2 regions of the Sporomusa sp. 246TCP1 genome follow, and region 2 is predicted to be linked to the other one. Evidence: riboswitches for the same ligand, from Rfam matches in the RefSeq annotation. Region 2 holds a riboswitch; the other holds the start of a gene.

Region 1 (15,270 bases), 1.5 Mb from region 2:
TTCCGCTTGGCAAAAAGATCTATGATAAATTGCTGGATTTATCAGTGCCTATTGAGTTAACAGGGTCTCATAACCGTGTTACCGGCATTCCGGGGAAAAACCAACAGCAGACTTTTAGTGAAGCCAAACGTACTCTTGTTGTAGGCGTGCGTCGAAGTACTAAATTCTCAGCATGCAAGCCATCGGCCCATTACCAGCTTCCATTAAATACTAGTTGTCCCGGTATGTGTGAGTACTGTTATTTGGCCACAACGCTGGGTAAAAAGCCATATTTGCGTGTATATGTCAACAATGAGCAAATATTAGAACAGGCCGACGAATATATAGCTGAACGCGCGCCGGATGTTACCATTTTTGAAGGAGCGGCCACTTCTGACCCTATTCCGACAGAATACCTGACAGGAGTATTGCGGCAAGCAATTGAATTTTTTGCCGAGCGAACATTGGGACGGTTTCGATTTGTCACGAAGTTTACGGATGTTGACTCTCTTTTGGCTGTTAGGCATAATGGCCGGACACGGTTTCGTTTTAGTCTCAACGCCCCAACTGTGATACGAAAATACGAGCATTTAACACCGACGGCGGCGGAACGGGTGGCAGCAGCGGTCAAAGTGGCTGCTGCCGGTTACCCGCTGGGGTTCATCATTGCTCCTATTCTTCAATTCGAGGGGTGGGAGGAAGAATATGACTGGTTGTTCCAATCCCTAAATGACCAGTTGCCCCAGACAGCCCGTAGGGATATTACCTTTGAATTTATCAGTCACCGTTTTACTAAGCGGGCAAAAAGTCAGATACTGGATTTGTTTCCGCAAACAACTCTCCCTCTGGACGAGGAAGCGCGACGATTTAAATATGGGCAATTCGGTTATGGCAAATATCTTTATCAGGATAATACAATAGCAACATTAAAGGAATATATGTTTGCACAGGCAAAGGCGTACTTTCCAGAGGCTAAAGTGGAGTACTTTGTATAATGTAATTCATCGTGAAAGATTTTTCATTTAAGATTAGTAGAGATGAACCGTATCATTGGTAACGGTGCAGAATTTCAAACAAAGAGTAGAAAACTGCCCTGTTTGCCCTACTAATTTATTCATATCATCTGAATAATATTATCAAAAACATCTCTATAACTTTTGCTTTGTGCGGTCGGAGTTGCTTGAATAACATACACTATATTTTTTCCCGGCAGAATAGTTATCTCTTGCCCTCCATATCCTCGGCAAGCGTAACCTCCATCAAATAACCACCATAAAAATCCATACTCTTTTGCATTTTGCGAGGGCAAAACAGCTGCCTTGACATATTTTTCATCGACAATATCTTTTCCATTATCCAGAAATAAAAAACCGATTTTGGCAAGGTCGCAAGCTGACAAATCAGACTGCGCCTCATGATTCGGATTTTTGCTTATATTATAATCAACATCATTTGAAAACTTAGCCCATGCGCCACTTGTTATTCCAAGCGGTTCATACAGGTTTTCTTTACAAAACACATATGCACTTTTTTCTGCCGCTTTTCCAATAATCGCTGATAATAATATAACATCCCATTCTTTATATACAAACTTTGTTCCGGGTACATTAGCCATAGCTGTGTCAGCAAGCTGTCCTATGCAGTTTGCTACTTTCCAGAGCTGTTCAAGCATTGGGCAATGATAATGAATGCCACCATTCCAATAAATTCCCGACGTCATGGTAAGCAAATGCCGAATTGTAATCAGTTTATGATATGGGTGATTATTTTCTGCAAACTCATCAAGATAATTTGCAATGGGCTCATCAAGGTGCTTAATATATCCCTTATCCAAACAGATGCCTATACAAATGGACAAAATGCTTTTCCAAATAGATTTAATGTTATTACGGCTATTTTTATCAAATCCATTGTAATATCTCGCTAAAATAAGTTTGGAATCCTTATAAAGCACGACGCTGTTTATCAGCCGGTATCGTTTTTGTTTGATATATTCATCTGTAAATTTTGTTAGATCCTCATTCACTTCAAATACCGACCTATAATAGAATTTTTATCAGCTTTTAATTTAGCAGGAGTTCCTGTCGCAATTATATTTCCGCCGTCACTACCTCCACCAACTCCCATTTCAATTATATAATCGCAGTTTGACAGCACGTACGGGTCGTGTTCTGTAACAATGACAGTATTGCCTTTATCCACAAGCTCTTGCATTAGTTTCATAAGCCGTAAACTGTCGTGAAAAGAAAGCCCTGTGGTAGGCTCGTCCAATATATAAACGGTATCTTTGGAATTTTGCCCCTTTGACAGTTCTTTCGCAAGCTTAATCCGTTGGCTTTCGCCGCCGGATATGGTAGGTGTTTTTTGTCCAAGAGTAATATAACTCATTCCGACACGTAAAAGTGTAGCAAGCATGTTTTCAATGGGTTTATCTTTACCTTTGAAAAATTCCGTCGCCTCATCAACAGTTAAGGTCAAAATGTCTCTGATGTTTTTACCATCAAGAGTTACTTCCAGTGCTTCAGGAATAAATCCTGTACCTCCGCATGATTCACACTCCAAATCTATAAAATTACCAAAACCTACATGATAGTGTACCTCGCCGTCACCCTTGCATACTTTACAGCCACCTTGGGAGTTTACGGTAAACAATCCTGCCGGTAAGCCGCTTTTTTGAGCAAATAAAGCGCGAATGCGGTCAAACATACCTGTATAGGTGGCAGGGCAAGAGGTACGGCTTCTACCGATTGGCTTTTGGTCTATAACAAGGCACTTTTTTATATGTTCCGTTCCGCTGATTGCTACATTATCGGTTTCAGATGAGGTTTCATCATCCTCATCATCAATCACGCATTTTGTATGCAAAATATCTTTTAATTTTGGTACGAGCGTATTGGAAATAAGGCTTGATTTGCCGCTGCCTGACACCCCAGCAACGCCTACTATTAAACCTAATGGAATAGTAACAGTTATATTCTGTAAATTATGTAAGCAGGCATTTTCTATCTTTAAAATTTTTTGCGTATTAATTGGTTTATACGTTTTTTTAACCGTAAAAATGCTTTCATTTTTCAAATAGGGAGCGGTATTTGAATGTTCGCAATATAAAAATTCGTTAAATGAACCTTGAAAAATCTTTTCGCCGCCATATATTCCCGCGTTTGGCCCTAAGTCAATAATATAATCGGCACAGCGCATGAAGTTTTCATCATGCTCAACAGTTATTACCGTATTTCCGCGTTCAACAAGATTTTTAAGAATTTTAATTAGCTTTGCTTTTTCTACTTCATGCAGCCCTATTGTCGGTTCATCAAATATGAAAATAATGCTATCCATTTCTGCGATAATGTATGAAGCCAAGAATAATCTTTGAATCTCGCCGCCGGAAAGTGTAGGGACAGGGCGTGAAAGCGCAAGATGATGTAAGCCAACATCAACCATGCAGTTTAGCTTTACAAGTATTTCACCAAGTAATGGCGTTTGCTTCAAAGTGGCTTTGTCTAAAAAAATATATAGGTCTTTAATGTACATTTTCTCAAGTTCAGAAATGGTTTTACCCATAATAACTGTGTGCGAAGCTTGTTCGCCAAGCCCTGTGCCTCCGCATTTAGGGCAAGAGCATTTATTCATATATCCTGCGCTGGTTAAGAGATATTCTATATATGACGCATTAAAGAGTAAAAAAATATCAAAAAGAAGCAACTATTGATAATTATTATTTGTTAAGAAAATGGTTTTTGGATTTTATGGCGAAATCCTTTGTCAATTAATTCATGACGAAGGGGTAGACACATGCGAGACATCCGCCAATTACCATCAGAAGTAATCCATCGAAGAGTCAAACGCCTCAAAAGAAAAATGAAGTCATGTAAGAATTCGCGGATGCAGGAACGTTATCAAACGATTTACCTGTATTTGCAAGGGTATTCAAAAGAAACAATTTCTCAAATAACTGGGCGGGCTCTTAGCACAGTCTATCGATATATTAATCTTTATGTTAATTGCGGATTAAAAGGCTTACGAATGAACCATTCGCCAGGCCGGCCAACCTTTTTAAGCGAAGAGCAATGCCAACAAGTGTATGATATGGTTGCACATCACGTTCCAAAAGACGCTGGATTTTCGGTAGAAATGAACTGGACAGCTCCCTTACTGCAGCAATGGATTGAGAAAACTTTTGGTGTAACTTACAGTATACGCGGTACGTTAAATTTGTTGCATAGCCTTGGATTTAGCTGTACCCGGCCCACATACACTCTGGCTAATGCAAATCCTCAAAAACAAGAAGAGTTTAAAAAAACTTTATGAACTGAAAGATTCGCTTTTGCATGGTACAATCGACCGTCTGCTGTTTCAAGATGAGTGCATGATTAGGGACTATCAAGCCATTTTTCGGACTTGGTTTCCTAAAGGAAAGCAAAGAATAGTTCCAACCTACGGAAAACACAGTGGTGTAAAGCTAATCGGCGTATTAGATTATGAAACCGGAGAAGTAGTATGTAGTCACTCTACCAGTTATGATGCACAGCAATTTCTCGCATTTTTGCAATTGGTGCTTGAGAAATATCCTGGTCAAAAAATCGTGATGATTTTGGACAATGCCCGCATTCATCATGCCAAACTGCTTCAACCTTTTTTGCAACAAAACAAAGAAGTACTTGAGTTAGTTTTTTTACCCCCATATAGCCCACAACTAAATCCAATTGAAAAAGTATGGGGTTGGCTCAAACGCACCTGCATCTACAATGTTTTTTTCAAATCAGTTGAGGAAATTGCTAATGCTGTATTTGCTTTTATTAATGATATTAATCGTAATCCGCTTAAGACCGTCGACCGCATTTGTGTTTAATTTTTCATTGTTTAATGCGTTGTATATAGACGGCCTGATGTAGCTAAAGCGCCATTTGTAATATGTGTTATCCACGGTATAAATCCAATAAAGGATGACTTACCATTATCGCCATATTTCAAATAAAATAATTGTTCATCCGTCAGTGTGGATAGTTTTTGTGTTGGCAAAAGGTTATGGTATTTATAAAAGCTATCAAGTATTTTTCTAGTGCTTCCTCGCTTACCTAAACCAAGAGAAACATCCTCTATTTTTTGTGACGAATCAGCAAACAACTTTTCTTCATCAAGCTGTTTAATAATCCCGCTGCCTAAACATTGTACGCACATACCTTTAGGAGAATTTTTCTGAAACATCTCCATTGAAAGAGGCTGACCATCGTCATATTTGTTGTCGTGTTCACCATAAGTTGCGAATAGCATTGCGAGCATATTACTTATTTTTGTTCTTGTTCCAACTGTGCTACGTGGGTTTGATTGACGGATAATACGTTGCTCTACTGCAACGGTTGGAGAAAGTCCTGATATACTATCAAATGTCGGGGTGCTATCCACCATAAATTGTGTGCCTGAAAACATTAAATAGCGCCTTTTACTTTCTTCATAAAGCGTGTCAAAGGCAAGGCTTGACTTACCGCTTCCTGATACGCCGGTAATAACTGTTAGCTTATTTTTGGGAATTGTAACATCAATACCTTTTAAGTTATGAACCCGCGCATTCTTTAGCGCAATATACTCATTCATGGATTTTTCCCTCATATCCCTTAAAAAAATAACTACTTGTTAAAAGGAGACGTCTATTTCGGCTTTAGAAATAGACGCCAGGTAGTGCTATATATTTATTGCGTTTATAAGTACTAGGTATACTGTTTAAGCTTTAGTGTAACATAGAATTAATTTTTCATTTAATCTCTGCTTTACACCTGGAGCTAATCATCAGTCCAATTGCAACAAGTAGTATAAAGAGTGAATAACCCGCCATTGATACCTTAAAACTGGTGCATGTAGATATTTTGGCTATTATCGGTGGACCAAAAAACATCCCAATACCCCAAAAAGAGTAATATGCCCCCGAAATCGTGCCTTTTAAATAGTCAGGTACAATCTCATTCAAAAAGCCCATTGAAGCGAGATGAAAAGTACCCATTCCTAAACTTGCAACTGTAAGTGCCAATAAGACTAACGGCATACTTAAGACCGGGGCGATAATTATCCCGGCAATTGTGACGAGAAGCCCTATAATCATAAATCTGTTCCGCCCAAATATGTCAGTTAGTGGACCGGTAATAACTTGCGAAAAGCTTATCGCCACATAAAACAATGAAAAGAACACGCCGATTTCAACTGAGCTTACGGATTTTTCTTGCAATAAGAATGAGGGTATAATTGTGAGAAATGTTCCATATCCAGTACCGTAAATAATGATCCCGATCAACGAAATACATGTTTGTCGCTGTCCGATCAACTTCAATATGCTCCGAAAATCAAATAAACTTGTCGATTTTAGTTCTTTTTTTGTTATCGGTTCTACCAGGAGGTTGATTACAACCGCGCCGGCTAAACAACAAAAAGAGTAAACAAGAAAAACCTCATTTCCGGTCAACGCCTTTGCCAATGCTATTCCCCCAAGTGGACCCAGAGTAAGACCGAAATGGAAGACAGCATTATATATCCCCATTACCTTGCCCTTATCCATTGGGAACTTTACTGATAGTAACGCCGGAGCAAGTGCCCAAATCGGTGCCTCCCCGATTCCTTGCAAAAATCGGGATGAAAACATCAACCCAGAGTTTGTTGCAAAGAAAAATAGCAATCCAGCTAAAAAACACAACAAGTATCCGACAATCAGAAACGGCTTAAAGCCAAACCTATCTGATAATCTACCCATAGGGACTTGGATTAGTATATAGGAACAGGCGAACGCCGAAGCTAGATATCCTACCGATTCCCCGTTTCCGTCAAAGTACACGATTCGTTGCGGCAATTCCGCAACTATCATACCAACTCCGAACATCATTAACAGCACTGCCAAATTTAGCCCCAATAGGGTTCTGTCCTTAAGAATAGTTGTCATTGAGTAGCTCCCCCTTTTTGTCCCTTTCAACCAAGGAGGATGCCGTCGATTGATGTAAGCAAGGCAATTTTTCCCCGGTTAAAAGGAGTTATACCTAGAATTGTCGTTGCTTACAGGTGGCGGTGGAGACAGCCTGTTTATCATACAAGCGGCTACAAATGTAACCGTAGATTCATATTTTTTTGACATAAAGACCTCCTTTCTTCAGCGCATAACACATGCAATGATTTATTCCTTATTATTTATAGGAAAATTGCCTAAGCGGTAATATAGTGGAAATAGTATGCTTGTATACGAGTTGTTGTTTCCCTTCATTTTCCAGGGTAACAGTGAAACTATCGAATCCCCTGACGATACCTTTTACCGGAAATCCATTTAACAAATGAATAATGACGGGGATATTTTCCTTTCTAGCTTGATTCAAAAAGTTGTCTTGTAAATTTAGTTTTGCCTTTTGCGTAGATGCCGAAGTGATGCTAGCGTTAGGATTAGTATTCATAAAAACCTCCCCTGCGTTTTATATTATAACAATAGGTGATAAAGGTATCATTTCGTTATTAACCACAAATTACCTTCTAAAAAAACCACGGCAATTCCCAAGCCGTGGTTTTTTAATGAAGATGAATTTAATAAGCGACTATAATCTACAATTGTACTTTCGGTATTCATCGGTGATGCAATACTTTCGTTTCATGCGTATAATTTTCAATTAGTTGCAATAAATGATATAATACTCTAAATAGTCCTTGTTTGGAGTAGATATATATGCATATTAGAATTTTAATTGACAATATAGGCAAAAGGTTTGGTGAAAGACTTCTGTTTTCAAATATCAGTGCCGAAGTTGCTAGTGGACAGTGTTTGTCAGTAACAGGCTGTAACGGTTCTGGTAAGTCTACTTTGCTCAAAATCATCACGGGACTGGTTCGACCAAGCACTGGGCGGATTAGGTTAACTTTGGATAATGCATCAAGCCCAAAAGAGCAAATCTCTTATACTGGTTTTGTATCGCCTGAAATGGCAATGTATACGGCGCTTACGGGAATCGAAAATATTATTTTCTGGACAAAAGTACGAGGTGTGCCTAGTTCTAAGTCTGAGGCTGAAAAGTTATGCTGTCAGGTGGGGTTAGGCGGAGCTGGGTGTGATCCGGTTGCCACCTACTCCACAGGCATGCGGCAACGCCTAAAACTGGCGGTTATTAAAGGTATTAATCCACCTGTATGGATCTTGGACGAGCCTTCATCTAACTTGGACGTCAGTGGAAGAATCATTGTAAAAGAGTTGATTGTTGATGCAGTCAGCAAGAATGCTGCCGTTATACTTGCTACTAACGAGGTCGAGGAGGTTCTATATGGCAACAGTACACTTGAGCTTTAGTAATGCAGTATGGGCAGTCTTGGTCAAAGATGCGGTATGTGAAATTAGAACAATGTATGCTGGCGGAGCGCTAATTATGTTCGCGTTGACCACGCTCTCAAGTGTCAGCATGGCGATAGCCGGAGCGCCTTTGCCACCGGAATTAGCCGCTGCCCTTCTCTGGGTTGTGCTATTTTTCTGTGCGATGGCCGGGTTGGCTCGGGTGTTTGTCCAGGAGCAGGAAGCAGGTACATTGCTGGGACTGCGATTATATGCTACTGGTCAAGTTGTCTTTTTCGGTAAATTGTTGTTTAACTTAGCTCTTTTATGCGGCTTGGCCTGCCTAGTGGTGCCGCTGTTTATCATTTTTCTTGCCGTTGAAGTTGGGAATTGGTTGCCTTTTATCACCATTTTGGCTCTTGGCTGTGCTGGAATAGCGACTGTGTCTACGTTGACAGCCGCTATGGTCATGTACACACAAGGTAAAAATGCGATCTTTACGGTGCTTACTTTTCCGGTGTTGTTGCCGCAATTTTTAAGCGCCATTGGTGCGACTGCCAAGATTCTATCAGGCGATATACCTGAATTAAGCGAATTGGTGTTTATGGCGGGCTATGACACCGCGGTTGTTGCCGCCGGAGTACTCTTGTTTGACTACCTTTGGCAGGATTAGGAGGATGTATGAATCTTAGAATAGTTGCATCATTAATTGCGGTATGGATAGCTGGAGTGCTGTTTGCAGTGTTTTGCCTGGTGCCGCCTGCCGCGGGACTGGGTTACCTTGTTCGGATTGCCTTTTTTCACATTCCGGTTGCCTGGGTATCGGTGCTGGCTTTTTTGGTGTCAGCCATAGCAGCTGGGCAGTATCTCAGAACCAGGCAGCGTAAGTATGATTGCTTGAGTGCCTGTTCGGCTCGGTTGGGTCTCGGCTTTTGCCTCTTGGCGACAGTTAGCGGTGCAGTTTTTGCCAAGCTGACCTGGGGAGCATATTGGAATTGGGACCCTCGGCAGACGACCGTGTTTATTTTGCTATTAATTTACGGTGCTTATCTGGCACTCAGAACAGCCATTGAAGAGACGGAGCGACGGGCGACGGTGAGTGCTGTGTATGCGCTGTTATCCTTTTTGTCTGTGCCCTTTCTGGTGTTTATTATCCCTCGCATGTACTTTTCACTACACCCAGAGCCTGTGCTCAACGGCACCGGCAAGGTGGCTATGGAGCCGATCATGCTGTATGTGCTGCTGGCTGCTGTGGGCGGGGCCACGGCTCTTTACTGTTTACTCTTAACCCGGAGTGTTGTCAGAACAACTGCGCGGCCAGGAAAGGGGCTATCAATATGAAAAAGTACCGTCTGGTTTGTCTGGCAGTCATTGCCGGGTTTATCACCTATAGTGTTTTTGTATTTCAAAGCTCAGTTACGCCTTATGTCACCTTTGCTCAGGCCAAGAGCGCCAAGAGCACCGTTCAGGTAAAGGGAATACTGGCCTCAGCTAAAGTAATGCAGGCTGAAGATGGAAGATACACTCAGTTTATGCTGCGTGATGATGCTGGTGAAGAAGCTGCAGTGGTGTATCGTGGCGTCAAACCTGATGGTTTAGAGCAAGCGACCGGCATAGTGGCAATTGGTAAATATACTAATGGACAATTCCAGGCAGACAAGTTGCTGGTGAAATGCCCGTCAAAATACCAAGGGAGTGTGAATCAATGATTAACTCTCAAAAATATGTATGAAAAAAAGGATTATTTGGTTTTATGTAGAATAATGTCCTTAAATTAATAGGAGATTCTTCAAGCCGGTAGATCTAAAACTCATGTCATGGTTTATTGGCCGTTAGGGTATATTGGGAAACTTGTATATCTGCCATTGCGCAATGAAGAACACCGCTAACAAGGTTCAGCGTTGCGCATTTATTTGTGTAATGTTGGATCTTAATTTTTTTTCGACGTACAGTTATTTATACAACGTACTAAAGGCATGCTTTAATTTGTTAACAATTTCACTATAATTAAATATGAGATTCTTCGAAGCTTGCAGATCTAAAACTGATGTCATGATCTGCTGGCCGTTAGGGTATACCAGGAAACAGGTATATCTGCCATTGCGCAAAGAAGAACATTGCTAATAAAGCAGTTTAGCGTTGCGCAAAGAAGAATACTAAAATAAGGTTCAGCGCTGCGCATTGATTTGTGTAAGGTTGAACTCTATTTTTTCGTCAAATAAAAGTTAATTGTATAGTAATGCATTAAAGATTTAACCCCATAATTAAATATGAGATTCTTCAAAGCTTGCAGGTCTAAAACTGATGTCATGACCTGTTGGCCGTTAGGGTATACCAGGAAACAGGTATATCTGCCATTGCGCAAAGAAGAACATCGCTAGTAAAGCAGTTTAGCGTTGCGCAAAGAAGAATACTGAAATAAGGTTCAGAGCTGTGCAGTGATTTGTGTAATGCTGAACTTTATTTTTTTGTCAAATGAATTCATTTTATCAAGGCTGAAACATCGGGAATTCAGGTGGAAAGTATTGCGGGTATTGGTTTCAGAGCAGGGTGTAGTAGGGGATGTTCAGGTTATTGCCAGTTCAGGTTATAGCCAGTTGGATCTGGCTGTAGTTACCAACATGCGTAGTTAGCAGGTTTACTCGGCGTTTAAGGAGGGCAGGCTTGTGGGTGGCAATTCCTGTTACGTTTAATTTGCAGTAGTGTCTTGACGGTGTGGACTAAGGGGGTGAACAATACCGTGGTCGTAATCATCAAAAATTCAAGGAGGAATTTTCGCAATGCACAAGAAAATGATTGGTTATCTAGCAATCCTTAATTGTTGTTTATTATCAGTGCCTGGCTTGACTTTTGCAACTGAAAGCGTGCCGGAGGAGTCTTTTACCTTAGACGAGGTGATAGTTACAGCAATTCCTTTAGAAAAATATCTGGTCACCACTAGCGTTATAACTGACAAGGATATTGAGGCTAAAGGAGCCCGGAATCTGGCAGACGCTTTGGAGGATGTTCCAGGCGTGAATTTGCACCGGGGGAAGAAAAATAACAATACACTGGATATCCGTGGGAGTGCTCTATCCTATACGAAAATATATATTGATGGTGTTTTAGTAGATCCGCTTTCTAAATTAAGTGGTGGAGCTGCGGACCTAGATATGTTCCCAGTGAGTAATATTGCCAAAATTGAGGTTATCAAAGGCCCTGCGCCTGTATCTTATGGGACAGATGCCATCGGAGGAATGGTTTTAATTACCACCAAAAACGGTAAGAACTATGAGGGCGGTAAAGTTTCCGTCGTCGGTGGGTCCAATGGCACGCTAAATGGCTCTGTTTCATACGGTGGAGGCGACGATAAGTTTAATTATTATATTAATGGCGGCTCCGAGCATACTGACGGCTATATAAGCAATGCGGATAGAAAGAGTACATATTTTAATACTAAACTGAACTGGAAATTTGAAAATGATGCATCGTTAACTTTTACAGGGGGATATTCTGATACTGATAAAGGCTGTTTAGCCCCTCTTGACCCTGCTAATGGTAAGCCTATAAGTTATAATACTGGCTTTTGGGCTGGATTAAATAATACAGAATTTAGAGACTGGGAAAAAAGTAACTTGTCTTTGCAATATGCACAGCAGGTTAATAGTAAACTGGATTATAATGTTAAAGTTTATCGGTTTACTGAGAAAAACGGCCTTTGGGCTAATGGGGCCGATCATGATCCGGCAGTGACGACAATCAAGGGTTATAGTACAAGCCGATGGAATGCAAGCTATTGGGATAGCACCTTAAATGGCGTGGAATTACAAGGTAACTATAAGTTAAACGATCTACATACTTTAACTTTTGGAACACTATACAATGATATCGACTGGAAAAAATCTAATTCTGATTTATCTGATCCGTACAATTATTCTTGGGATTCTTACAATAACAAACGCTATGGTTACTACGTGCAAGATAATTTTCTTCCCAACGAGAGAACTACCATTACTCTTGGCGTCAGGCGTGATGAAAATGAAGTAACCGATACTGCCACTATCAAGGATTCAGCCACTAATCCTACTATCAATGTGGTCTACCGGCTGGATAACAATAATACACTGCGGACTTCCTTTGGCAAAACCTGCAGTTTCCCTACGGTAGAGCAACTTTACGGTAAGAATCAAAATCCTGATCTAAAACCAGAAAAAGCTAAAAATTATGAAGTGGGGTTAAAACATCAATTTGATAAGAGTTTAACAGGCGACATTGCCATCTTTAAAAATGATATCCAGGATATGATTTTTTTGGCGAGTAAAAGTGTTCCTTACAATAATGTTAGCTATGCCAAAATAAAAGGTCTGGAGATCGAACTAAACAAGCAGTTTACTAATCGCTTAGACGGCTTTATCAATTATACCTATCTAGATACAACTGGTATTAAGAATGACGGAACAACTAGTATGCTTAAATATACTCCTCACAATATGATTAATTATGGAGTAACTTATCAGGCTGATAAGGGCTATAAGTTCAGACTTACTGGGCATTTTTCCAGTGAAAGAGCGACCTGGGATGATGGTACTGGGCATACCGCGACAGTTAAATCAACATATCCTACTCTATCCAGCTATCATATTATGGATTTGCAAATCAAGCGTCAGATTAACGAGAAACAGGATTGGTATATTACAGTAGCCAACATCTTTGATAAAGAATACCAGGATGAACTATTCTATCCGGCGGCGGGCAGAACCGTGATGGTGGGTGCTGATTACAAATTTTAAAGGAGGGACATTTTACCATGAATCTTATTAGGCAACAGGTTTTAATCATAGTGTTTGCAGCCTTTATTATGCTGGTCAGTGTCACTGCCAGTACTTTTGCCAGTGATTTATCTTCGGTAACGGTTTCGGCTTCATCACTGGTGCCTGGCCTGGAAGCGCGTTATACAATAAAATTTCACGTTGATACGGAATTGGACTTATCCAAAGGTAGCAGGTTGACTGTTTCGTTTTCTCCTGGGTTTACTATTAAGCAGAAGGATATTCAGGCTGCAGACCCGGGCTGTACTTTGGCTAGGCTGGAGTACAAAAATCCGGGGGAGCGGTTTTATGCGGTTGCATATGGTGCAACCAGTGTCAAAAAGGTAAAAGACGGTATACAATGCAGCTTTATCCCTCAGCCAGAGCAACTAGTCATACCTGCCAATACCGATCTTTATTTGACTGTTCCCGGTATTATCAACCCTTCATCGGTAGGACAAAATGGACTGAAGATAGTTATACATGATGCTCAGGGAACCGATTATTACGGTGCTGGTGTATTCAGCTTGGGTTTGCCGCCGGTTACGGTTCCAGCAAATTTGCGGCTTGTGGAGGATTCAGCGTATAAGGTACAACTGGCTTGGGAGCCTGTTCCTGAAGCTAAGCGCTATCGAGTGGTTTTTGCCACCCAACCTGACGGACAGTTTATTAACGCCCTGGATATAAGCAAGGAGCCTTCCCCTGGTGAAGAATGGCAGCTTACAGAAACGGCACATAGCTTTAGTGGTCGTGGCAACGGAGGGCTTACTCCCGGTCAGACGTATTATTTCAAAGTCCAGGCAGGCAATGAATTTGGATTTGGCCCTGCTTCGCCTGCCTTGGCAGTAAAGTTACCAGATATTAAACTAGTAACAAGTTACCCGCGAGATAAGGAACCCGGGATTGCTGTCTTGCCGTCGGGAAATCGTTTAACGGCGACTGTTGACCATCCAGTTAAGATTATCAATGAGCAAGCGATCCGAATTTATGAAAAATCATCTGGCGTACGGGTCAGGCAAGTCGGTATTACCGTAGAGGAAGCCAAGGGCAATATAGTAAACATAAATGCCAATCTTCGTCCAGGAACAGAGTACTTGGTGGCTTTTTATGAGGGCGCGCTGGCAAGTCAAGGGAACCCTTTTATCTGCAATCAAACGTTCGGTTGGACATTTACCACTGCAGTGGCAAGTAAGGGAGGAAAATTATGAAAAAGTACTATTGTTCACCCTTATTAGTAGTATTGGTTGTGGTGTTGGTATTGATCGTTTTTCCAGTAATGGCGGCCTATAAAGCTCACCATAATGATGGCGATACCGGTAATTTTTTGCAAGCCTATCCGGCAGCCAAAGACACTAAATTGGATAATTGCTATCTTTGTCATACTGGCGGGCAGTCTAAGGACAAGTACCTTGATACCTGTGATTATTGTCATGCCACATATGGCTATAAAGCGCCTCATCCGGAAGGGAGAATTCAAAAGACGCTTAATCCGTTTGGTGCAGCCTACCTTGCTGCTGGGCGCAGTGCTGCGGCGTTCGCTGCTATTGCAGAACTTGACTCTGATCGAGACGGTTTCAGCAATGAGCAGGAAATTAACCGCGGGTATTTGCCGGGCGATGTTAGTGACAATCCGACGGTAAAACAAGCAGCGGCAGTTATTTATACTAAGGAAAGGCTTATGCATTTACCAAGGACTAGCCAGTTTATGGCTGTTGACACAGCGAAATCTGGTGACTATTTTGCCACCTATACTGGGGTGCAGGTTTGGGAATTACTCAAGGATGCTGGCATTTTGGCAAATGCTACTGATATAACGGTATATTCTGCGGACGGCTATAGTCGAAATTATACAATCACTGAAATACGGCAGAGTTTTCCGCAAAGCAGGTTTATTTCCAGATATCCTTGGATAAAGTATCCCGAAACCACTACTTATCTGGATGGACAACAAATTAAAGGCGAGCTTCGATATTTATTAGCATATGAACGTGACGGCTATCCGCTGCTGGAAGGCCGGGCGAAGACTAGTGGGGATGGCGGCAAGGTTTTTATTAATGGTGAAGGCCCATACCGTTTTATTGCGCCATCTACCATACCAGTGGTTCCGGACCGGTCGGAATGGAGTATTGACCGTGATGACCCGCCATACCCGTACAATCCAGAAAGGCCGATTCTAAAGAATGCGGATTATTGTGGTAAAACCGTAGTTGCCATCCAGGTTAA
Region 2 (15,270 bases):
TTATGGCAGCAACGCTTCTGTGTTCTGGTATCAGTGTTATCCATGATGTTCCGTATTTGCGCGATATCCAAGCCATGCAGGATATTTTGATATTGCTTGGCGCTAAGATAAGCAGGCAAGGTCATACCATGCTAATCGATACCAGCAATGTGAGTAAGGTTGAAATACCTGAACATTTGATGCGGGAAATGCGTGCTTCAGTTTTTTTGATGGGGCCTCTTTTGGGAAGATTTCGCAAAGTCAGACTGTCCTATCCAGGTGGTTGTGCCATCGGTCCCAGGCCAATTAATCTACATATCAAGGCATTAGAGAAAATCGGTGCAATTGTTGATGAAAGTTTTGGTTTTATTGATGCTGAGGCGAAAGAGTTAACCGGCGGTGAAATAAATTTTGATTTTCCCAGTGTTGGTGCTACAGAAAATGCGATGATGGCGGCCGCGCTGGCCAGGGGTACTACGATTATTCGCAATGCAGCGCGTGAGCCTGAAATTGTTGATCTGCAGGCTATCTTAAATAAAATGGGAGCAAGAATCAATGGTGCAGGTACTGATACGATTAGAGTTGATGGCGTAGCCCGGCTAGTTCCGGCAGAACATACAGTAATGAGTGATAGAATTGAGGCTGGTACTTTTTTAACCGCAGGCGTTATGACACGTGGTGATATTGTAGTTGAGAATGTCGTTCCTGAATATTTATTCTCAGTTACAGATAAACTGCAGGATATTGGGGCGAAAATAATAACTGGTAAGGATTATATTAGGATAAAGGCTGGCGAACTCAGGGGTGTAGATATAAAGACGCTGCCATATCCCGGTTTTCCTACCGACTTGCAAGCACCGATGTTGTCATTGGTTACCATTGCTAAAGGTACTAGCATTATTACGGAAACTATTTTTGAAAATCGGTTTAAGCATGTTGATGAGCTTACCCGGATGGGAGCTAAAATTAAGGTTGAAGGACGAACAGCTATTATTCGCGGGGTGGCGAAATTGACTGGTGCCATTGTGGCTGCCCCTGATTTGCGGGCTGGCAGTGCGTTGGTATTAGCCGCTTTAGCAGCAGAAGGAACCTCGGAAATTGAGCAGGTATATCACATTGAGCGTGGTTATGAAAGTATAGATAAAAAATTGCAAGCATTAGGAGCAAATATTGTAAAGGTGTAAGGGAGATAAAGGGGGACTTTTTATGAAAGATAAAAAAATTGCAGTTGTTATGGGTGGACCGTCTGCAGAAAGGGAAGTATCTTTGAATACGGGGCGGGCCATTCTAGCGGCGTTAAAAGAGAAAGGTTATCATGCCGTTGGCATCGACCTTGACCCCCGAAAATTTGTTGAACAACTGGAACAAGAGAAGATCGAGGTTGTATTTAATGCTATTCATGGTCTTTATGGTGAAGATGGCTTGCTGCAAGGCACGCTGGAAATGTTAGGTATACCTTATACTGGTTCAGGTGTATTGGCTAGTGCGATGACAATGGATAAAACAGTAAGCAAACGATTGTTTATGTCAGCCGGAATACCTACTCCGCGGTCACGGCTATACAGTAAACAGGATGTTGACCTTGCTGTGGTGACAAAAGAGATTCAAGAGGTATTCGGCACACCTGTGGTAGTAAAAGCGGCTGCGCAGGGATCAAGTATTGGCGTGATCATCGTTGAAGATGCTGCAGACATTGAAGTTGCAGTAACAGAGGCTTTTAAATATAGCGGTCATATTGTTGTTGAGGAATTTATAAAAGGAAAAGAATTGACTGTTTCTATACTTGGTAGTGAAGAGCCGAAAGCACTACCGATCATCGAAATAGTGCCCCAATCAGGACGATATGATTATACATCTAAATACACTAAAGGTGCGACAGAGTATATAGTACCAGCCAGGCTAGAAGCCAAGGTTGCGGAGCATATCCAGCAAATTGCGCTTGACGCCTATAAGTTATTGGGATGCCGGGGAATTGGGCGGGTTGACGTAATGCTCAGTGACGTTAATCAGCCATACGTTTTGGAAATTAACACAATTCCAGGGATGACAGCTACTAGTTTAGTACCCAAAGCTGCTGCTGCTGTTGGCATAAGTTTTGCCGAATTGTGTGAGCAGATACTGCAGATGGTGACTGATTAGAAAAAATTGGGCAGTGTTTACTGCTCATTTTTTTATTTATTTAGTGGACAATACGTTGTATAATTACTGCAGAAGATGTCTACAGGAGTGATTGTATGCAGACCGCAGAACGCTTGAGAGCAGCTAGAAAGCGGCGCGCTTCCATACTGGCGTTGTGGTTGGCGGCGCTGGTAGCATTAATAGCTATTTTTTTATTTATTAATTCTCCCTATTTTATTGTAGGGACAGTAGTGGTTGAGGGCAATAAGTATGTAACTGTTGAAGAAGTGCTGCGAATAGCCGGAGTTCCGGAAAAAATAAATATCTTTAGACTAAAACCTGCAGAAATTAAAGAGCGGCTGACTGGTGATCTGCGCGTGGATGAGGTTAAGGTTGAGAGAAATTTTCCGGCAACGATTACTATTCATATCAAGGAACGCCAGCCTTTGGCTTTTGTTGCCAGCCAGTATGGTTTTGTAGAAATTGACCGACAGGGTATAGTAATGGTTGCATTTAAAAACCTAAAGCAAGTAAAAGTGCCTGTTATTACTGGTGTTCGGTTGGGGAATGTTTATGTTGGCGATCAGATAAATGATCCAGGGCTTGCTAATGTTTTAACCTATTTATCTGAACTGGATGAGGGAGCATTAAACCAATTATCGGAAGTAAACATTAAATCACCGGATGAGCTTGTTGTTTACACTATAAATTCAGTTTGCATCCGGATTGGAGATAATCAGCGTCTTATAGAAAAAGCTAAGCTGACAGCTGAAATCTTACAGGAAATAGCTGCTAAAAAAATGACTGTCGAATATGTCGATCTAAATTATACCTCCCCAATTATTAAAATACGTAGTAAATAGGGTTCAATTTTGAAAGGAGACGATATTTTGTTACCCATCAAGCAAGGGCAGCTTGCCATTGCCCTGGTCTGCGTTGTATTGGGCATTATGTTGGCGGTGCAATTCCGTACTACGCAAGACATTAAGTCAAGTATTCCCTATCAAAGGGTTGAGGACTTATCCCAACGGCTAAGTCAGACTGAAAAGGAGCGGGACGCGTTAGTTAATCAAGTTCATGAATTAAAGCGTACTTCAGGTGCTGAAGCCGCATCTAAGGAATTTGAGAGGATAAAAATGGGAGCCGGTGTAGTAGCTGTCGAAGGACCTGGTATTATTGTAACGATTGATGATAGTAAGCGGCCATCTAAGCCGGGGGAAAACCCTAATTTGTATCTAATTCATGATGATGATATTCTTAAAGTGATTAATGAATTGTGGGCAGCCGGTGCGGAAGCTATGTCGATTAACGAACAACGGCTTATTGCCAGTTCCGAAATTCGTTGTGCCGGGCCAACGTTATCAGTCAATAATTCGCGCTATTCACCACCCTATGAAGTTCGTGTTATTGGTGAGCCAACAACGTTGGAGAATGCACTAAAAATGCGTGGCGGAGTAGTTGAAACCTTACAATTCTGGGGTATTCAAGTAACAATCAAAACGCAAGAGGCAGTAAAAATTCCGGCATTTAAGGGTACTTTTCGGTTTGAACTCGCCAAGCCGGCGCAGGAAGGTGGTCTTTAGTATGGCATTGCCGATTGCCGGACTTATTATAGGTGTGCTTATTGGTATATTTTTTCCGGTTACAGTGCCTGTAGAATATGCTAAGTTTTTGTCGGTGGCGTTGCTGGCATCGCTAGATTCTGTGTTTGGTGGACTAAGAGCCGGCAGTGAGGAAAAATTTGACAATACGATATTCATCACAGGTTTTTTTACAAATGCATTGTTGGCCGCAGGCTTGGTATATATTGGCGACCGTCTGGGAATTGATTTATATTATGTTGCCCTATTGGCTTTTGGCTTGCGAATATTTCAAAATTTAGCAATTATTCGTCGTTATTTTTTAAAGAAATAATAAGAAAGCTTCAAAGTCATCCTAGTATCGTTTTGGCTTTGGAGTTTTCTTTGTGTTTAAATGTAAAATAAATATAGATTTTTCGGTTAAAAAAAAGGGAAAATGGCACTTTTGTTGAAACTATTCTTGAAGAAACATAATACTGTGCTGCGAGGGAGTTATGAATAAAAAAACTATATTAGCTATTGATGTTGGCACAGGTATGATCAAAGTGTTTGTTGGAAGAAGGCTGGCTGATGGCAATGTGGACATTTTAGGTAGTGGTGCTGCTCCAACAGTTGGCTACGATAGAGGGGTTATCACTGACAGTAACGCTTTGACTCATTCTATAAGACAGGCAGTAGATTGTGTTCTTATGGCAGCTGACAGCCAGGAGACAGGTTGTGTATACTTAGGTATTAGCGGTTCATCACTTGTTATGCAAAATAGTATTGGTAGTATTGCTCCAATAACTGCAGGAACTGTGACACGCGAAGATGTTGGACGCGCCTGTAAAGCAGCAACCTTTGCCGTTGCCGATAATGATTACGAAATTTTACATGTGTTTTCAACTAGAGAATCTGTCGCCAAACCAGGCGCTGCTTTTGAGGTAGAAGCTCACATAATATCGGCGCCGAAGGTAATTGTGCAAGGACTAACCCAGGCGCTTGCCGAAACCGGGCTTAAATTAAATGGAATTGTTGCTAATGGTGTTGTGGCCGCAGAAACGTTGAGGAAAGAGTTATCTGATGAGCGTAATAACTTTATTTTTATGGACATTGGGGCAGGTACGGCCGATGTTGTTATTTATGTTGGTGGTAAGCTTTGTTCTTCAGCCTCATTACCCTTGGGCGGTGATTATATAACCAGTGATTTGATGCAGGGATTGAGTGTTAACCGAGTTCATGCTGAAGAAATTAAGCGTTATTATTCCCGGTTGTCGCCTGATTTGCATAATCAAGGAGTGGTTCTGGACTGTAATGATTACGGAACTACAGATAAGCATATTTCTTTTGATTTTTTATATGATATTATTGAAAGTAGAGTAGATGAAATTGTTGGTTTGCTATATGATTTTATTAAGCCGCTTCTGGACAAGCATCTAACCGTAAATGGAGAAACTTTGGAGTGCATTTATTTGACGGGTGGTTCAGGGACAATGCCCAGTATGGGCTCTTGCATAGCCAAAGTGTTTCAGATACATACCGAAACGATTAAACCAGCGCAATTGGCTGATGAATATGCTTATGCAACTAATACTGTGTGTTATGGCATTATAAGCCATGGAGCCAGGATTTCAACAAGTGAGCCAGTTGCAGAAGGCTACAGTGCTTGGAATGCGTTTATCCGTAAGGCGAAAAAATTATTGAAAATTTGATAGATGGTAAGGGAGGAAAACTTAGTAATGTTGGAATTTGACATGGACTTGGACCAGTTTGCTTCAATAAAAGTTATTGGTGTGGGCGGTGGTGGCAATAATGCTGTCAATCGAATGATTGGCGCTGGCTTGCAGGGTGTAGAATTTATCACTATAAATACAGATGCACAGGCATTGATTGGATCTGAAGCTACTTATCGTATTCAGATTGGTGAGAAATTAACTAAAGGCTTGGGAGCGGGGGCTAATCCTGATATCGGTGAGAAGGCCGCTCAGGAAAGCCGGGATGATATCATTAAGGTTCTTAAAGGATCAGACATGGTGTTTATTACAGCTGGTATGGGTGGCGGTACTGGCACAGGGGCGGCACCGATAGTAGCTGAGTGTGCCCGGGAAGTAGGAGCTTTAACGGTTGGGGTTGTTACTAAACCTTTTTCTTTTGAGGGACGCAAGCGTCAACTCCAAGCTGAACGGGGAATTGCCAAGCTGAAGGAAAAAGTAGATACGTTGATTACTATCCCTAATGACCGATTGCTACAGGTTGTGGATAAACGCACTCCGATCATGGAAGCATTTAAGATTGTTGATGATGTACTCCGTCAAGGTGTGCAAGGGATTTCTGATCTTATTGCTGTGCCTGCATTAATAAATCTTGATTTCGCCGATGTTAAGACTATTATGAGCGATGCTGGTTCGGCACTTATGGGTATTGGCTTTGGTACAGGGGATAACCGCGCAATTACGGCTGTTGAAGCGGCGATTAAGAGTCCGCTCTTAGAAATGTCAATTGATGGCGCTAAAGGTGTATTACTTAATTTTACTGGCGGTCCTAATACTACATTGTTTGAAGTTAATGAGGCTGCTGATATTATTGCCAAAGCGGCTGATCCGGAAGCTACGATTATATTTGGTGCAACCATTGATGAAGCGTTTGAAGACCAAGTTCGAGTAACTGTCATTGCTACTGGTTTTGATCCCCTGCCATTGAAGGTAAGTGCAGGTAAAAGCGAAACTAAGGTTATTGAACCGTTTAAAGGGCGGGATTTAGATATTCCGGCTTGGATGCGGCGGTAGACATATAGTAAATAAGGAATGTAACATAAAACCCGGCTCATTACGAGCCGGGTTTTATGTCTATTTTTGAAACTATTAAAATGGCAGGAAATTACATTTTATTAAAGGAATACTTTGTATAATTAGAATAACAATTTGATTTCAGGCATATAGTCTTATGTGTATAATGTTTTTATATATAAAATATGATCCAAGAAGGTATAAACTGTGAGCATTTATGCTGATGTAGTATTGTTAATCAATTTTATTATGAATAGTATTATTTTAGTAGTAACAGCTTATGCCGCAGGCATTTCTTTTTGTTGGAAACGCTTGTTGATGACGGCTGTAGCGGGAGGCGTATATACATTAATCGGTATTTTTCCGGAGATGGCTGTATTATATAGTATTCCCGGAAAGTTCTTGGCGTCGGTGGTGATTATTTTATTGGCTTTTGGCTATAGGTCAGTAAAGCTGACAGTAACACTTACCGGTATTTTTTTTATAGTATCTTTTATCCTGGGTGGGGCCTTGTTGGGCTGGATGTATTTTATTCAGACTGAAGCGCCTTTTAGAGCTGGTACTACTATTAAACTCTCCTGGGGCCATTTAGTGGCAGGCAGTGTTATAGCCATAGTTCTCATCCTGCTGGTTGTCAAAAGACTGCTGGCCAGAATGTACCGGTATAAGACTTTTTATCAGGCAAGAATAGAATATGCCGGGCAGTTGCAGGAAGTTACGGGTATGATGGATACTGGCAATGGCCTCTATTCGCTGCTGGGGCGTAAACCGGTAGTTCTGCTGTCCCTGCAATCTGCACTTCAATTACTGGGCCGGCAGGTTGCAGCATTCTTAACAGCTAACCGGCCAGATTCCTGGTTAGCTAATCTTGACGAATGCCAGGACTCAGCTTGGCTAGCCAGGGTGGAGATTATTCCCTGCCAGTCGGTTGGCGGCTGCAATATGTTACTTGGCTTTAGACCAGATAGTATTACCGTGATGAGTAAGGTAGGCTCGTATTATACCTCAGAAGTACTCATCGGCATTTACGATGGTACCTTTGCTGATGGTAGTGATTGTCAGGCACTTTTACATCCGGCGCTTATAACAGACATCAATAGAACCAAGGGGGAAAGTACATGCGAATTACCTGGCCAATAATTAAATTGTATATAAGGCTAAGGATCATATCATTACTTCAGGCGATTGGTTGGCTGAAGCCTGATGAAGTATTTTATGTTGGTAGCGCGGAAATTTTACCGCCGCCTTTATCAAGTGATGAAGAGATATTTTTGCTTAACCGTTTGCAAAAAGGGGATAAATCTGTCAGAAGTGTATTCATTGAACGTAACCTCCGGCTTGTCGTCTACATTGCCCGCAAATTTGAAAATACCGGCGTAAGTGTCGAAGATTTAGTTAGCATCGGTACGATTGGCTTAATCAAAGCAGTAAACACTTTTGATCCCATTAAAAAGATTAAACTGGCCACATATGCTTCACGATGTATCGAAAATGAAATTTTAATGTATTTACGTCGTAACAGTAAAACCCGGGCCGAAGTATCCTTTGACGAACCATTAAATATTGATTGGGATGGTAATGAACTGTTACTTTCTGATGTGTTAGGTACAGATAATGATATTATTTATAAGTCAGTAGAGGAAGAGGTTGATAAAACCCTGTTATACACAGCCATGAGCAAGTTGTCAGGGCGGGAACGAAGAATTATGGAACTACGGTTTGGCCTTAATGATGATGGTAATGAACGTACACAAAAAGAAGTAGCTGATATGCTGGGGATATCCCAGTCTTATATTTCTAGGCTGGAAAAGAGGATAATAAAAAGGCTGCGTAAAGAGATATCTCGCATGGAGTAAGGTTTTGTTAAATGCATTTTTAGTCGCCCTTTCTTCGGGTGGGTCAGTTTCTTGTTTAGCCCACTATCAGCCGTTGGTTAAGGTGGGTTTTTTGTATTTCATTGGAAAGACTGTATAATGCCTTTTGTTGGCAGTTGATTTATAAATTAATCGTAAAAACCGCATCTTCCGGGGTGCGGTTTTTGTTTTGCGGTATATAGAGTTTACGGATTTTAGGAATATCGCCCGCCTTTTCAGCTTTTGGAGGCGTGGGGCCTAGACCTTTTGTTACTTTTGGGGCAATGCCAAAAGTAAAAGGCCCTCACCTGGTATTATATTGACCAAATATCTGATGTGTGCAAATCCAAAGAACTAGCCAAAAGCCAAGCTCCACCCATTTTAAGAATTGTTACCGCAAAGTATTCAAAGTACGCAAAGGAATAACGGTATTGTGGACTATAGCATTACTATTTTTTGGCTGAAGATCAAAAGGCTGCAATAGCGGTTTTTGATCTTTTTTGAAAAAACGGCAAGCTTCTCTTGCACTGCAAAGTATAAAATCGTCAGCCCATGGCAATAATGCTTGTGTGGGGCAAGTTGTTTTAGTAGCTTAGAAAAACTGGGGAGGTAATAATGTGATTGTTAATAAAGTCGAAATATGTGGTGTAAATACAGCAAAGCTCCCGGTGCTTTCTGCCACTAAAATGCGTGAGTTGTTTGAGGTAATGCAGGGGGGCGAAAAAGCCGCCAGGGAACAGCTGATTTATAGCAATCTCCGATTAGTGCTTAGCGTAATTCAACGGTTTAACAATCGGGGAGAATATGTTGATGACTTATTTCAGGTTGGCTGTATTGGTTTAATGAAAGCCATTGATAATTTTGATTTGGCACAGAATGTAAAGTTTTCTACCTACGCAGTACCAATGATTATTGGTGAAATCCGGCGCTATTTAAGAGATAACAACCCCATAAGGGTAAGCCGCTCAATGCGGGATGTTGCCTATAAAGCGCTGCAAGTACGGGATTCGTTAGTCAGTCGGTTTTCACGGGAGCCGTCAATTAATGAAATTGCTGATGAACTTAAGGTGCCAAGAGAAGAAATAATATTTGCCCTGGATGCAATCCAAGAGCCTATATCCTTATTTGAGCCTATTTATCATGATGGTGGTGATCCCATCTTTGTAATGGATCAAATCAGTGATGATAAACATTTAGATTTAAGTTGGCTTGAGGGAGTGGCGATCAAAGAAGCTCTGCGCAAACTGAGTGATCGTGAGAAACATATACTCACTCTTAGGTTCTTTGAGGGTAAAACGCAGATGGAAGTTGCAGATGAAATCGGTATTTCCCAGGCACAGGTGTCACGGTTGGAAAAGGCCGCATTAGGCCACATGCGCAAATACATATAGAGTTTATGATTTATCAGGGAGGCAGTGTAGTGGAGAGAAGTTTACCTTTGTGGAGTAAGCGAATATTGATAATTTTAGTAATTTGTCTTATTGCTGGTGGTTGGAATGTACTTCTTTATCAGCAAAAACACGGGGTGTCGGTGACACCCAATAGTAGTGATTATGTTAGATTGCATATTTTAGCTAATAGTGATAGCGTGCAAGACCAACAGCTTAAACTAAAGGTTCGCGATGCAGTTATTGCCTATCTAACTCCGCATGTCAAAGATGTGAGTAACGCCCAAGCAGCTAAAAACATTATAGCTAACCGCCAAGAGGAACTTGTTCTGGTGGCTAAAAACACGCTGGCGGAAAACGGCGTTGATTATCCTGTAGCTATCCAAATTGGTAGTTTTGAATTTCCGGTGCGTTCCTACGGCAGCTTAGTGTTGCCTGCGGGAGAGTATCAGGCTGTTCGCATTCTCCTGGGAGAGGGTGCCGGGCAAAATTGGTGGTGCGTATTATTTCCACCCCTATGTTTTATTGATGGTACTAACACGACTTTAGCCCCAGTTTCTTCTTCCAATGAGTATACTCAGCAGGAGGATGGCGAAAAACCCCTAAAAATTTGCTGGAAGTTAGTTGAGATTTTTAGATAATAAATTGTTGCAACAGGTAAAAAGCAGTCTCAACTCTGCGAAAATACAATGGATTCCTATGAATAAACTAAAAAGAAAGCTAACAAATTAAGTAGCTCTCTTTTTGTTCCAGAGGGAAAGTTGAACTTTTCCTGGATGAACGGCTAAGGCTTGTGCCGGCGTCCTTTAGGATGCCGGCACAAGCCTTAGCGTTTCATAGTACCTTCACTGTAGGAAACTTTACTGAGATTATTTATACTTCGACAACGCGTCTGATATTGCTTTGCGTTACAACGCTTTTTTCTACTGATGAATAGGAAGGAACTGCAGCACTGGCCATCTGTTGGATGGTAAGGGGAATGTTGGTTTTGGACAAAAACACTAAACGTTTGTCGTAATAGCGAATTAGTTTGATCATCTTATAAAAACAGTCATGGCTGAATTTGCAGCGAACATTGGCAAAGATAATATCAGCATGAATGATAAGTGCTTCATCAAAGCCATTTGCATCGCCGGAGAGATAAACAAAATTAGGTAACTGGGTCTTTAACTTGGTTTGCCAGTTTTCAGCACCGCCGATAACCAGGGCGTGAATGTTGCTTAAAGTGTTTAAAGCTGCCTCGATATTGTAGTGTTGATTAGATGTTGCTAAATTTATAATATTATCAGAGCTTTCTATGTCTTTAATTTGTTTTCGGCGATTTTCCACTTGAGTGAGTTTAGTTTGAAGTAGCTCAGTTTCTTTGCTTAAGGCATTTACCACGAACTTTTGTTTGAGAACCAAGGTGTTAAGCTCCTCTTCTTTCTGGGCCAGTAAATCGGTTTTGGCTGCCAAATCCGCACTCATTCTGCGAACTTCTATTTCGTAGGCTTGAAGTTGTTTTTTGAGATTATCAATTTCGGCATATATAAAAGGATTGTTTTGTTCAAAATAATATTTTCTCGTTTTTTTATACTCACGTATAAATTCGAGTAAACTTAAGCCGAGCATTACAAACTCGGCACATTTTGATTCCAGATCCTCTTGGCTTTGCTTATGATTGGATCGAAATAACTCTGATGTCATCTTGATAATATAGAGGCGGCAAAGTAGTTCAACATCTCGTTCTTTAATCTTTGTCAGAATTTTTGGTGAAGCCAGGGATATTCCGGCTGATGATGACAGATACGCGGTGCAGTGAGCCATTCCTTCCCAGAAGTGGTCGCCGTTCCAGGGTTCAAGATAATTATAAAATACCTTTTGATATATCGCATTTTTAAGTTGACGGGCCATTTTTTTTATTGCTGGTTTATTCAGCCTGCTTTTTAATTGTTGAAAATCGCCGGTGTTATCAAGTTTGCTGGCAAGTGTTTGCACAACAAATAAAGTTTCAGGTTCGGGTATGATTGCTTTTTTGCCTAAAATACAGGTAATAAACATGGCAAATTTCAGGGAGGCATGAGGTGGTAAATCAATAGCTGGATACATTGCAATAAAATATTGAAGATATTGTATTGTGGCGCCAGTAAGAAGATTGTGGTATTGACTGTTTTTTATGGATTCGGCATAATACTCTGGTTGGACGGCTTTTGATAAATCAATTGTTTCGGAATTTTTAATATAGCCATACAAATTGCTCCAGCGTTTTGTCAGAATGTGTATTACCTGTTCGAATAAGGGAGAACAAGGGCCATCTTCCATAGCCACAAGCAACATTCCTAAGTATTTTAAGGCATAAATTTGTCGATCAATGCCGCTGGTAGTGAACAAAGGATGATTAGCATAAGAAGACTGAGAGGCTGCGGTCTGGTAACGGGTTTTATCGATTTCATAAAGCAAGTCTATTTCTTTGTATGCCGATGATGTATCGCCAGCGAGCTGGACAAAAAGAGGAAGCGTATCAACCGGGATATTGTTGGCTACTAATATGAAATCTGAAATCTTCATGCGGTATCACCATCCTTTTTGTATTTAAAGTAAAACAATCTATTTCTTTACACAACTTTTTTTGTAATACATTCGACACTTTCTATTTGGTAAGACGCAGCAATTGTCGTGCTTCGCTCGCCTTTGGCTGTCTGTATTGCCGCTTTGACTGCAAGCAGAGACTCTGTAATGTTTTTTAGGTTATTTGTTAACGTTACCAGAATATTAACATAGGCATCAAACGTATAGTCGTTCTTAGACAAGGTAGCTTCTCGAATTGCTTTATGGGTATCTACAAGGAGTTCTTGAAATGCATGTTCAGAGTATTGTAAGTCAGTTAGTGTATAGCAACCGGATTCGTTGTCGGTAAATAGCATGATCTTCCCATTGGTTAAAACATCACTGTGATCATTGATTCGTGAATACATAATTTTCCTCCTTAGAACATTTTATAGACTAATTGAAGCAACAAGCTTAAACAAAAATATGCCAAGCCTCTCCAGAACGGAAAGGGCTTGGCAATAAATTCAAGCGAACGTAATAAAGCATAAAACAAGAGCAAAATTTTGCACTGCTTGAAATATTGCTCCTTTCCAAAAGGGAGATATAGCCGTTTTCAGCTATACCGATCGGCCGGATACCATACCACGAAAGGATTAGGTAAATCGGCTAAGGGAGCAGACTATCCGATTATGAAATTATAATAAGAGGTATTTTGATAATGAAAACTAACATAAACAAACATCAACAATTAATTACTATTATATTGTTTGACGGTGTATAAATCAATATGGTTGGTATATGTTGGTTAGAAAAATTTTTTGCGAGGTTAAGATTAGAGCTGATTTTTCGTCTTTATAAAAAGGGGTTAAATTGATTTGTCAATTAAACTCTTGCCAGTATAAATAAACAAATACTATAATAGAATCAGGGTATTGCTGCATTTGTTAGCTTATATTACTTTAATTTTATTCTATTTCAATAAAGCAATTGATATCGCGATAAATTTGTTTTCAAAAGCAGCTTGTAAAATATTAGCAAAAGGGGTATGTATATGAATCGTAAATTAATGAAACTAATGGGTCTTTTTCTATGTGTAGTACTCATTGGCCTGGGGCAACAAAGCAGTTTTGCCCAAGAGAGTCCAAACCACCCAATTACAGAGGTTATTGTCTTTCATGCTGGCAGTTTAAGCGGACCGTTCCAGAAAGCGGCTGAAGCTTATGAAAAGTCTCATCCGGATACCAAAATCACTTTAGAGGGAAGTGGCAGCCGGGAAGCCGCCCGGAAAGTAACGGAACTGAAGAGACCCTGTGACGTGGTTGCTTCTGCTGACTATGAAACTATTGATAATCTGATGATGCCTGAATATGCAAAGTTTAATATATTTTTCGCCCGTAATAAAACAGTTGTAGCCTTTACTGACAAAAGTAAGTATGCTAATGAGATTACCAGTGATAATTGGTATGATATTTTATCAAGGCCAGATGTGCAGTATGGTCATACCGACCCGAATTTGGATCCTGGCGGCTACCGGGCAGTCCTAACATTGCAGTTAGCCGAAAAATACTATCATAAACAAGGCTTGTATCAAGAGCTGGTAAATAATTTTCACGAGTCTAGCACCGTTAATGATGGAAAAACTATCAAAGAAATGCTGAATTCAGGTCGGTTGGATTACTTTTTCTTTTATGAGTCATCAGCCAAACAAGGCGGCTATCGCTATATAACCTTGCCGGTTGAACTCGATTTTTCTTCCTTGGATTATGTGAACTATTATAAGCAAGCAACACTGTCGCTTACTGGCAAAAAAACAGGCAGCATTGAACAAGTTTATGGACAACCAATAATTTATGGTCTTACTCTGGTGAATAACGCACCACATACCAAGGAAGCGCTGCAATTCATACACTTTCTTTTGACAGATGGACAAAAATATCTAAATGATGCAGGTTTTATTTCTATGAATCCGTTAGTTCGCACCAGGGAATTGCCTTACATCCCGGCAGAATTAAAAGCTTTAATAAAGCCGTTCAAACAATAAGCAGCGAGCCGCGTACCTATAACCACAAACATACATAAGCAGGCTCCCACAAGGTCTGTCAAAGGAGGAGTATATTATGACACTGTTGGATGAAGCCAGATCACGGTTGATTGCCATTTCAACGGCCAAGGCTGGAATGAGAATGAGAAAATTTTCATCGTGTCGGCCCGCAATCTTACGCAGCGATGGTTGGTTCGAAAGTAACTAAGGAGTGAGTATGATGAATAATGGCAATGTGAGATATTGGCACTTAGGCTGGATTTTAAAAATATTTATCATTATGGTGGCCAGTACATTGTTTATCAATTGTGGACTGGCTGCTGCCGCTGAAGAACAACGGACTGATAAACTCTTCGATTTAGACGAAATCGCAAAGGCGATTGATACCTATGCGCTTGATCCACGCTACGAGGATGATCCGTTTATTCTGATTACACTCAAGGAAGCATTGGCGGGCGCCAGACAACATATAATTAACTCAGGTGTGAAAAAAATCTATTATGCTGCGTCTGATGACAATGGCGGTATGGCTCATAGATTAGAGAACCTGCCCCTTCATGGCAGGGTATGGCTAAAGGAATGATCATCGAGCCGGCTCGTTGCTCGCCGGTTCTGAGAGAACTAGCTCAAAAGCTCTTTCATCCAATGAAGGTTTAGGAGTAGCTGGGGATTGACCGATAAATTGAAAAAACCTCCAAGTTGATGCAAAATAGCATCAACTTGGAGGTTTTTCTTATGACAAGAAGAAAAATTACTCCTGAACGAAGAAAATAAGGACTATGCTTTGTACGATTTGGTTTGGTTATTGCTAAACTGCTAAAATAATGATAAAATTCCATTGGCTTACATGGTGTATATATAATTTAAAGGGTGAATACGGTGTATGCGGAAAAATCGGTTTTGATAGTTCTACTTGCGTTAAGTACTTTGATTATGGGAACTCTGTCACTAGTTGCTTGGCGGCGCAGACAGAGCCCCTTGGGGCAAGCCTTTTTCCTTTTAATCTTTCTAACGACC

Evidence for each region. A riboswitch is a leader RNA that binds a small molecule or an ion and turns the genes downstream of it on or off. The one in region 2 is predicted to bind molybdenum cofactor.
Region 1: another riboswitch for molybdenum cofactor. It lies ahead of AC1ECB_RS11930 (energy transducer TonB); the one in region 2 lies ahead of AC1ECB_RS05005 (hypothetical protein).

Annotation. Positions count from the first base shown of each region.
Region 1 covers NZ_CM170492.1:2,484,462-2,499,731, reverse strand. The annotation lists gene splB (spore photoproduct lyase) at 1-974, shown strand, start outside; gene AC1ECB_RS11980 (serine hydrolase domain-containing protein) at 1,094-2,005, opposite strand; gene AC1ECB_RS11975 (excinuclease ABC subunit UvrA) at 2,002-3,609, opposite strand; one part of gene AC1ECB_RS11970 (IS630 family transposase) at 3,772-4,280, shown strand; one part of gene AC1ECB_RS11970 (IS630 family transposase) at 4,279-4,828, shown strand; gene AC1ECB_RS11965 (P-loop NTPase family protein) at 4,840-5,571, opposite strand; gene AC1ECB_RS11960 (MFS transporter) at 5,729-6,901, opposite strand; gene hfq (RNA chaperone Hfq) at 7,140-7,400, opposite strand; gene AC1ECB_RS11950 (ABC transporter ATP-binding protein) at 7,667-8,281, shown strand; gene AC1ECB_RS11945 (heme exporter protein CcmB) at 8,256-8,933, shown strand; gene AC1ECB_RS11940 (cytochrome c biogenesis protein) at 8,942-9,601, shown strand; gene AC1ECB_RS11935 (cytochrome c maturation protein CcmE domain-containing protein) at 9,598-9,969, shown strand; molybdenum cofactor riboswitch at 10,036-10,153, shown strand; molybdenum cofactor riboswitch at 10,270-10,389, shown strand; molybdenum cofactor riboswitch at 10,527-10,646, shown strand; gene AC1ECB_RS11930 (energy transducer TonB) at 10,786-10,893, shown strand; gene AC1ECB_RS11925 (TonB-dependent receptor plug domain-containing protein) at 11,041-13,029, shown strand; gene AC1ECB_RS11920 (Ig-like domain-containing protein) at 13,047-14,255, shown strand; gene AC1ECB_RS11915 (GEGP motif-containing diheme protein) at 14,252-15,270, shown strand, end outside.
Region 2 covers NZ_CM170492.1:1,007,663-1,022,932, forward strand. The annotation lists gene murA (UDP-N-acetylglucosamine 1-carboxyvinyltransferase) at 1-1,163, shown strand, start outside; gene AC1ECB_RS04950 (D-alanine--D-alanine ligase) at 1,186-2,118, shown strand; gene AC1ECB_RS04955 (cell division protein FtsQ/DivIB) at 2,214-2,960, shown strand; gene AC1ECB_RS04960 (DUF881 domain-containing protein) at 2,988-3,680, shown strand; gene AC1ECB_RS04965 (small basic family protein) at 3,682-4,011, shown strand; gene ftsA (cell division protein FtsA) at 4,172-5,368, shown strand; gene ftsZ (cell division protein FtsZ) at 5,396-6,442, shown strand; gene AC1ECB_RS04980 (sigma-E processing peptidase SpoIIGA) at 6,650-7,582, shown strand; gene sigE (RNA polymerase sporulation sigma factor SigE) at 7,561-8,298, shown strand; gene sigG (RNA polymerase sporulation sigma factor SigG) at 8,913-9,686, shown strand; gene spoIIR (stage II sporulation protein R) at 9,716-10,324, shown strand; gene AC1ECB_RS05000 (hypothetical protein) at 10,557-12,230, opposite strand; gene AC1ECB_RS05005 (hypothetical protein) at 12,278-12,637, opposite strand; molybdenum cofactor riboswitch at 12,780-12,899, opposite strand; gene AC1ECB_RS05010 (extracellular solute-binding protein) at 13,264-14,253, shown strand; gene AC1ECB_RS05015 (hypothetical protein) at 14,471-14,836, shown strand; gene AC1ECB_RS05020 (histidine kinase N-terminal 7TM domain-containing protein) at 15,133-15,270, shown strand, end outside.